Gemmatimonas sp.: one gene and its partner. Each later gene encodes a partner of the first gene's protein in a complex. Links are inferred from orthologs where the notes say so. Each region holds a gene or a part of one and is shown on either strand. Other genes may lie near its edges.

Region 1 (4,254 bases):
AACCGACAGCGAAGTCCACGGTCGTGGCGATCTGTACCCGCACGCGTAGCGGGCGCTGATTGGCGAAACCGAGCGCGCGCACGACCAGTGATGGCGTGAGCGTCGGCAATGCCACCGCCGTCGGACCGTCTACGACCACCGACTGCCCCGACAGCAGCCGGGGCATCGTCACCAACGCGGCGCCGCAGCACAGCGCTGCGGCGCTCCACCATCGCCGCTGCGGGCGCGAAATCACGCCGGCGACGGTTCCGCTGCGGAGTCCTCGTCGGCGGTGCCGTCGACGGCATCATCGACCTCGTCGCCGCCGATCTCGCCCGCGATGGCGTCGTCAGGCACGATGGTTTCGTCCACCTGCTGGCCGCCGCGCAGGCGCACGCTCACGATCGACGACACGCCCGGCTCCTGCATCGTCACGCCGTACACCGCATCAGCGGCTTCCGACGTCGTGCGCGGGTTGTGCGTGATCACGATGAACTGCGTCCGCGACTTGAAGTCGTTCAGCATCTTCACGAAACGGCCGATGTTCTGATCGTCGAGCGGCGCGTCCACTTCGTCCATGAGGCAGAAGGGACTCGGCTTGGTGAGGAAGATGCCGAACAGCAGCGACAACGCCACGAGGGCGCGCTCACCGCTGGAGAGCAGGTGAATGCGCTGCGTCTTCTTGCCGCGCGGCGACGCATGAATCTCAATGTCGCAGTCGAGCGGCGCGTCGGGGTTCTCGAGTCGCAGGTCGCACTCGCCACCACCGAACATGCGCAGGAAGATCTGACGGAAGTTCTCGCGCACCTGCGAGAAGGTGGCCAGGAACAGCTCACGCGCCGTGCTGTCGATTTCACGAATGGCCTGATGCAGCGACTGCTTGGCGGCCACGAGATCGTTGCGCTGCCCGGTCAGGAACTCGAGACGACGCTGCTCTTCCTCGTGTTCTTCGATCGCCAACGGGTTGACGGGGCCCAGCTCGTCGAGCGATTCCCGCAACTGCTTGGCTTCGGTGCGCAGTACATCGGTTTCGAGGTCGAGCTCTTCGAATCCGGCCAGCAAATCCTCGAGCGTGCGACGCCATTCGGTTTCGAGACGCTGACGGATAGCTTCGCGACGGCCCGACAGCTCGGTGTGTCGCAGCTGCGCCCCGTGCAGCTGCTCACCCAGCGCCGACGCACGGCGGCGGGCTTCATCGAGCATGCGCTCGGCCTCGTCGAGTGCACCGGTGGCCGCGGCCACGGCCCGCTCGGCATCGGCCAGGCGCGCGTCGGCATCAGCCAGCGTCTTCTGTTCTGTTTCCAGCTCGGAGCGCCAGCCGTCGAGCTGCTGCGCCAGATTCTGGTCGGCCTCGGAGAGATTCGAGAGCTCGCGCGCCAACGACTCGAGGCGCGCCGCAGCCGTGGAGTCTTCTTCGTTCAACCGCTTCTCGCGGTCGATGGCGACCGACAAACGCGCCTGCGCCTGGGCCTGCGCCACCTGCCACGTGGCCCGCGCTTCGCGTGCCTGTTCCTGATCGCGCTCCGCGATCGACATCGCCTCACGTGCCTCGGCGATATCAGCATCGGCCTCACCGGCACGCGCGTGCAGCGCTTCGGCCTGCTGCGCCAGCTGCTTCGTGCGGGAGTCGAGCTCCTCGAGACGCGAGATGAGACGTTCGGCGAGCGCGCTCGATTGCTGCAGTTCGCGCTCGGCGCGCTCGCGGCGACGCTCGACTTCCTGCTGCACATCGGCCGCGCGACGCGATTCCTGCTGTGCGCGGTTGGACGTTTCCATCGCGGCCTGCTGCGCACGCTCCGCTTCACCGAGCGCCAACCGCGCCGCTTCAGCGGCCATCATGCATTCATCACGGCGCGCATCCGCGGCGGCAAGATCCGATTCGAGTCGCGTGATCTCGGCGCGACGCTGCAGCGGGCCGGGGCCCGTGGCCGTGCCTGGCAGGAACACGGCGCCACGTTCATCGATGAACGCTTCACCGCTATCGATCGCGCGCACCTTGCCGAGCAACGCGCGCACCCACCGCGACGCGGCACCAGACGACTGTACGCTGCCCGCCAACGCGTCGGCATCGGCACCCAAGTCGGTGACGACATCGAGCGGGAGCAGCAGCAGCGGCCCCGGCTGCGTATCGGCGTGCCAACGACGCACGGCGGCCGCGGCATCGGCATCGCGCACAACGATCGCGTGCATGGTGGCGCCGAGGTAGCGTTCCACGAGCTTCGCCGCTTCGCCGTCGGCGGTGAGGAAGTCGGTGAGCGGACCCAGCACCGCCCCGTCGCCGAACCGCTCGCGTTCCTTGAGCAGCTTGGCCGCCGACGGGGCCAGACCTACGCGTTCACGCTCGAGTGCCGCCAGCGCATTCAAGCGGCCTTCGAGTGCCGTGCGTGACTGCACGGCGCTGGCCAGCGCACTGCGTGACTCGGCATCGGCCGTGCGCGCGGTGGCGGCGGCCAAGCGCGCGCCTTCGAGCGCGTGCAGCGCATCCTGCGCATTCGCCTGGGTGATCGACACCTGCTCGCGCGCGGCGATCAGTTCGCGTTCGGTCACATCGAGGGCATCGGCCAGCTGCTGACGCTCGATCTCCAGCGCCTCACGACGATTCTGCGTCTCGAGATGTTCACGCGATGCGCCGTCGCGATCGAGTTCGATGCGGCGGGCCTGGTCGCGGTGTTCGCGCACCTGACGTTCGAGCTGCTCAAGCACGGCGCGCGACTGCTGTACCGCTTCACGCGTAGTCTGTTCGGCGGCGAGGCGTTCCTGCAGCGCTTCACCCGCGTCAGCCAGTTCCTTCTCGAGCGTGGTCCGATCACCCACGGCGCGCTCGCGATCTTCACGCAAACGGCGGCCGAACGCTTCGTTCTCCTTCCGTTCCTCTTCGGCGCGCTGCTTGCGCATGGTCGTGCTGCGCTGACGCTCTTCGCTCACGGCGAGTTCGCGCTCGAGCTTCTGCGTCTTGTCGCGCTGCTCGGTAGAGAGACGCGCGAGTTCGAGACGGCTGGCTTCGGCCGCGGAGCGCGCACCATGGGCCTGCTCACGCAGCATCTCGGCTTGCGTGATGGCTTCTTCGCCACCGGGGACATCCAGCTGCAGCTCTTCGAGACGGCCATCGAGCGCCGAGAGTTCTTCGCGCCACGCCGCCATCTCTCGGGTGGCCAACGAAATCTCGACCTGGAACCGACGCGACATCAATTCGGCGTGCCGTTCGGCGCGACGACGCTGACGTGCCAGCGAGCGCACCTGACTCTGCACTTCGTTGATCAGGTCATCGAGGCGTGCCAGGTCGACGGTCGTTTCTTCGAGACGGCGTTCGGCACTGCGGCGCCGATCGCGATACAGGCCGACACCGGCCGCCTCTTCGAACAGCTCGCGGCGCTCGTCGGGGCGGTCGGAGAGCAGGGCATCGATCATCCTGCTTTCGATGACCACGCCGGAGTCGGCGCCGAGGCCGGTGCCACGCACCAGGTCCTGAATGTCGCGCAAACGGCACGGCGCGCGATTCAGCAGATACTCGCTCTCTCCCGAGCGCATCAAGCGCCGGGTGATGACGACTTCCTTGAATGGGACCGGGAGTTCGCCTTCGGTGTTGTCGAAGTGCAGTGACACTTCGGCCATGTTCACGGCCTTGCGTGCCGACGACCCGTGGAAGATCACGTCCTCCATCTTCGCGCCGCGCATGGCCCGCGCGCGCTGCTCGCCCAGCACCCATCTTACGGCATCCGAGACATTCGACTTGCCGCTTCCGTTGGGGCCGACGATGGCCGTCACACCCTTTTCGAACACGAACTCCAAGTGATCGGCAAAGGCCTTGAAGCCATGGACCTCGAGCTTCGTCAGACGCACTAGAACGCTCTCCCAGTTCGATAAACCAACACAGGCGCGACGCGCAGGGCGCGCAAAGAATCTGCAAGCGGGGTCGCTTGCATCGGCGATTCGAACGCGCCGGTATACACAGTCGCGCTGCCATCAGGTTGCAGCAACGCGTACGCGATGATGCCGCGATTCGCCAGCTCGGCGAGTCGCGTGGGGATCAAAGTCGGTGTGACGCTGCGCGCGAGGCGCAACGCATACGGCACCGACACGATGCTCCCCGATCCCACGATCTTCTGCGTGCGTAGCTTTGTCAGCAGCGACTCGGCCTGCGCGCGCGTGGACGATGCACCAATCGTGACGCGGAACCACTGTTCGTTGCCTTCCGCCACCGGCGACAGCGCCACGGCGTCGAGCGCACGCACGCGGGCATCCGGCATCGCGGCGGCGCGCGTATTGGCGGTGGCG
Region 2 (2,920 bases), on another replicon or contig:
CACGGTGGTGCGTCCCTCGGGATCCTTGCGGGTCGTCATGACCGCCGCCGGCTTGTGGACCACGATCCAGGTGTGCGACGTGACGCGCGTGATGACCGGCGTCCCATCGAGCACGATGACGTCGCGGAAGGGATCAACGACCTGTCCGACGGTCGCGATCGCTCCGTTGACCTGCACGCGTCCTTCGGCCACGGCCTGGTCGGCACCGCGGCGCGACACCACGCCGGCCCGGGCGAGGGCCCGCTGCACGCGCATGGGGCCTTCGCGGTCGGCCTTGACGGTGCCACCGGCCTTGGAGGGCGGCGCATCGGCCGAGCGCTGCGGCTTGACACGACGCTTGGAGGACCCCGCTCCACTCCGATCGCGCACCGGCTTCTCGCGTGGTGCGGTGTCGCGTGGCGCGGTGTCGCGCGACTCCGCATCGCGCACGCTCCGCTCACGCGGGGGCTTTGGCTTGGCGACCGACGGGACCCCGCGCTTGTCGTTGGCAGCGCGAGCGGCGGCCCCACGAGCCGAGGGGCCTTTGGGTGTTTTCTTCTGTGTGCCGCGGCGGTACTCGCCCTTCTTCTCGGCGGCCGTCTTCTTCGGGGGCTTGGTCACTCCGGCACGACGGCTGTGTTACCGGCGCCACGCAGGGCGATCGCCAACTCATCGGCGCGCGGGAGTTCTTCCAGGTGTCGCAACGCAAACTGCTCGAGGAACTGAGAGGTGGTTCCGTACAGCAGCGGACGGCCGATGCCCTCGCTGCGCCCGACGATGTCGATGAGCCCGCGCTCGTGGAGCGACTTCAGCACGGAGCCCACGGCAACGCCGCGGATTTCTTCGATTTCGGCACGGCCGATGGGCTGGCGATAGGCGATGATGGCGAGCGTTTCGAGCGCGGCGGCGGAGAGTCGCTGCGGCCGGACGGCGACCTGCGCGCGCTCAATGGCTTCGGCGAATTCGGCGCGCGTGAGGATCTGCCAGCCGCCTCCCTGCTCGACCAGTTCGACGCCATGTCCGTCGACGTCGTAGTGCTCGCGCAGTTCATCGAGCGCCGCGGCTACTGCGGCGGGACTCGATTCGACGTCCAACGCCGCCAGCGCTTCCATGGCAATGGGGCGCGGGGCGGCGAACAGGGCGGCTTCAAGCAGCTTCGCTAACGGCGTCACGACGGATCTCCACAGAGGCAAAGGCATGATGCTGCGCGATCCGCAGTTCACCGAGCTTCGCCATTTCAAGCAACGCGAGCAACACCGACAGAATCTGCCAGGGCTCGGCGTCGCGACCAACCATATCGAACCAACGGGCCGAACGCCGCATGGCGAGCACCGCACGCACGGTGACCATGGCGCCCGCGACATCGAGGGCACGCGGGATGACCTCGTGCAGCGCGGGTTCCTTCGTCGTGCGCAGCACGCGATCGACGGCCGCCAGCAGCTCGCCGAGCGAGAGAGACAGCGGCGCGTTGATGGGCGTGATGTCGGCCGCTTGCGGCACCCAGCGACGCGGGAACTGATGACGACGCTCTTCTCCGCGACGCTCGAGCAGATCGACGACTTCGCGCATCTGCTGATACTCGAGCAATCGACGTACGAGTTCGGCGCGGGGATCTTCCCACGCTTCCTCGCCATCGGCCCGCGGGAGCAGCATCTGCGCTTTGATGCGGAGCAGTCGGGCGGCCATCTCGAGATAATCGGCCGCTTCGTCGAGTCCGAGCGTGCTGATGCGCGCCAGGAACTGCTCGGCGATGCGGGCAATGGGGATGTCGTAAATGTCGAGCTGTTCATCGCGGATGAGCGACAGCAGCAGATCGAGCGGGCCGGTGAAGTGGCTCAGCTCAACGACAAAGGAGGGCGCCGAGTGTTCGGCGTAGCGGAAATTCGGAGCGATCACGCGGCCTTCACGCGAAGGGGTTGGGCAGCATGTACGGGAAGTAGAACTGCTCGGCGAGCGCTCGCAGAATGTATGCGGGTGCCAACCAGATATTCACAAGCGGCCGGGCGAACGAGAGCACGGCGAAGAGCAACAGCAGTCCGACTCCCCCAAGGCGCTGGTACTGGAGCGACCACTTCGGGGGGAGCAAATACTTGAAGACGTGCGATCCATCGAGCGGCGGAATCGGGATCAGATTGAACGCCGCGAGAATCAGATTGATGAAGATACCGGCGGCGAGCATTTGTTGCAGCACGCCGAGGGGTCTGATAAGTGACGGAACATACTGTCCGAGCAGCCCTACGAGGACGATGAGGGGCACAATCAGGATGGCGATGGCCACGTTGGTGGCGACACCGGCCAGCGAGACGATGATGTCGCCGCGGCGGTAGTGGCGATAGTTGCGAGGATTGACGGGGACCGGCTTGGCGCCGCCAAAGATGGGCGCACCGATGAGCGCGAGCATGACCGGGAGAATGATGGTCATGAACGGATCGATGTGTTTGAGGGGATTCCAGGTGAGGCGCCCGAGCTGGTACGCCGTCATGTCCCCTTGCTTGAACGCCGCATAGCCGTGCGCATACTCGTGGGCGACCATCGAGAAGAGCAACACGGGTGCGATGAGGACGAGTTGCTGTGTAGAATCCACCGCAGCGGCGATTGGGAAAGGGCGCCAGGAGGGCGGCGGAGGGCCGGTTCCGGTCAACCCGCGCAGGACGCGAATGCAAGCAAGTACGAACTGGAAGGTAGCCCAGGGTGGGTCGGGTGTCAAAGCGCAGGCGGTGGCCAGAGATGCAGGGGGTTCTTGACCGCCGCCCTCTTTGCGGGTATGTTTTCCGGTCTGTCCGCAGTGGCCTGGGGCGTCGCCTCACCTCACTGTCGTTTTCGAACTTACCGATTCTACCTGCTGGGGAGTTTTCCGTGCCGAATATCAAGTCCGCGAAGAAGGACCTGCGGAAGTCGCGTGCGGCTGCAGTGCGCAATCGTGCGCAGCGTTCGGCGCTGC

Evidence for each region. Proteins that work in one complex are often made in the same cells at the same time.
Region 2: the proteins of smc (region 1) and RMP10_RS10865 are in contact, whole or in part, in a crystal structure (PDB 3ZGX), measured with the Bacillus subtilis proteins. The link is inferred for Gemmatimonas sp. from one-to-one orthologs.

Annotation. Positions count from the first base shown.
Region 1 is NZ_JANPLK010000009.1:42,112-46,365, forward strand. Bases 32-4,219 are described here. They hold smc (chromosome segregation protein SMC), read right to left. Parts: upstream 3,820-4,219; coding sequence 232-3,819; downstream 32-231. Other genes in these bases: RMP10_RS02935 (hypothetical protein), read right to left, coding at 32-172; RMP10_RS02945 (SPOR domain-containing protein), read right to left, coding at 3,819-4,219. Also shown: more of RMP10_RS02935, read right to left, coding at 1-31; more of RMP10_RS02945, read right to left, coding at 4,220-4,254. UniProt on the Bacillus subtilis protein: Required for chromosome condensation and partitioning.
Region 2 is NZ_JANPLK010000042.1:35,718-38,637, reverse strand. What follows is about bases 1-2,854. They hold RMP10_RS10865 (ScpA family protein), read right to left. Parts: upstream 1,876-2,854; coding sequence 1,126-1,875; downstream 1-1,125. Other genes in these bases: rpsT (30S ribosomal protein S20), read left to right, coding at 2,836-2,854; RMP10_RS10860 (site-2 protease family protein), read right to left, coding at 1,883-2,563; scpB (SMC-Scp complex subunit ScpB), read right to left, coding at 597-1,151; RMP10_RS10875 (pseudouridine synthase), read right to left, coding at 1-600. Outside these bases: more of rpsT, read left to right, coding at 2,855-2,920. UniProt on the Bacillus subtilis protein: Participates in chromosomal partition during cell division. May act via the formation of a condensin-like complex containing Smc and ScpB that pull DNA away from mid-cell into both cell halves.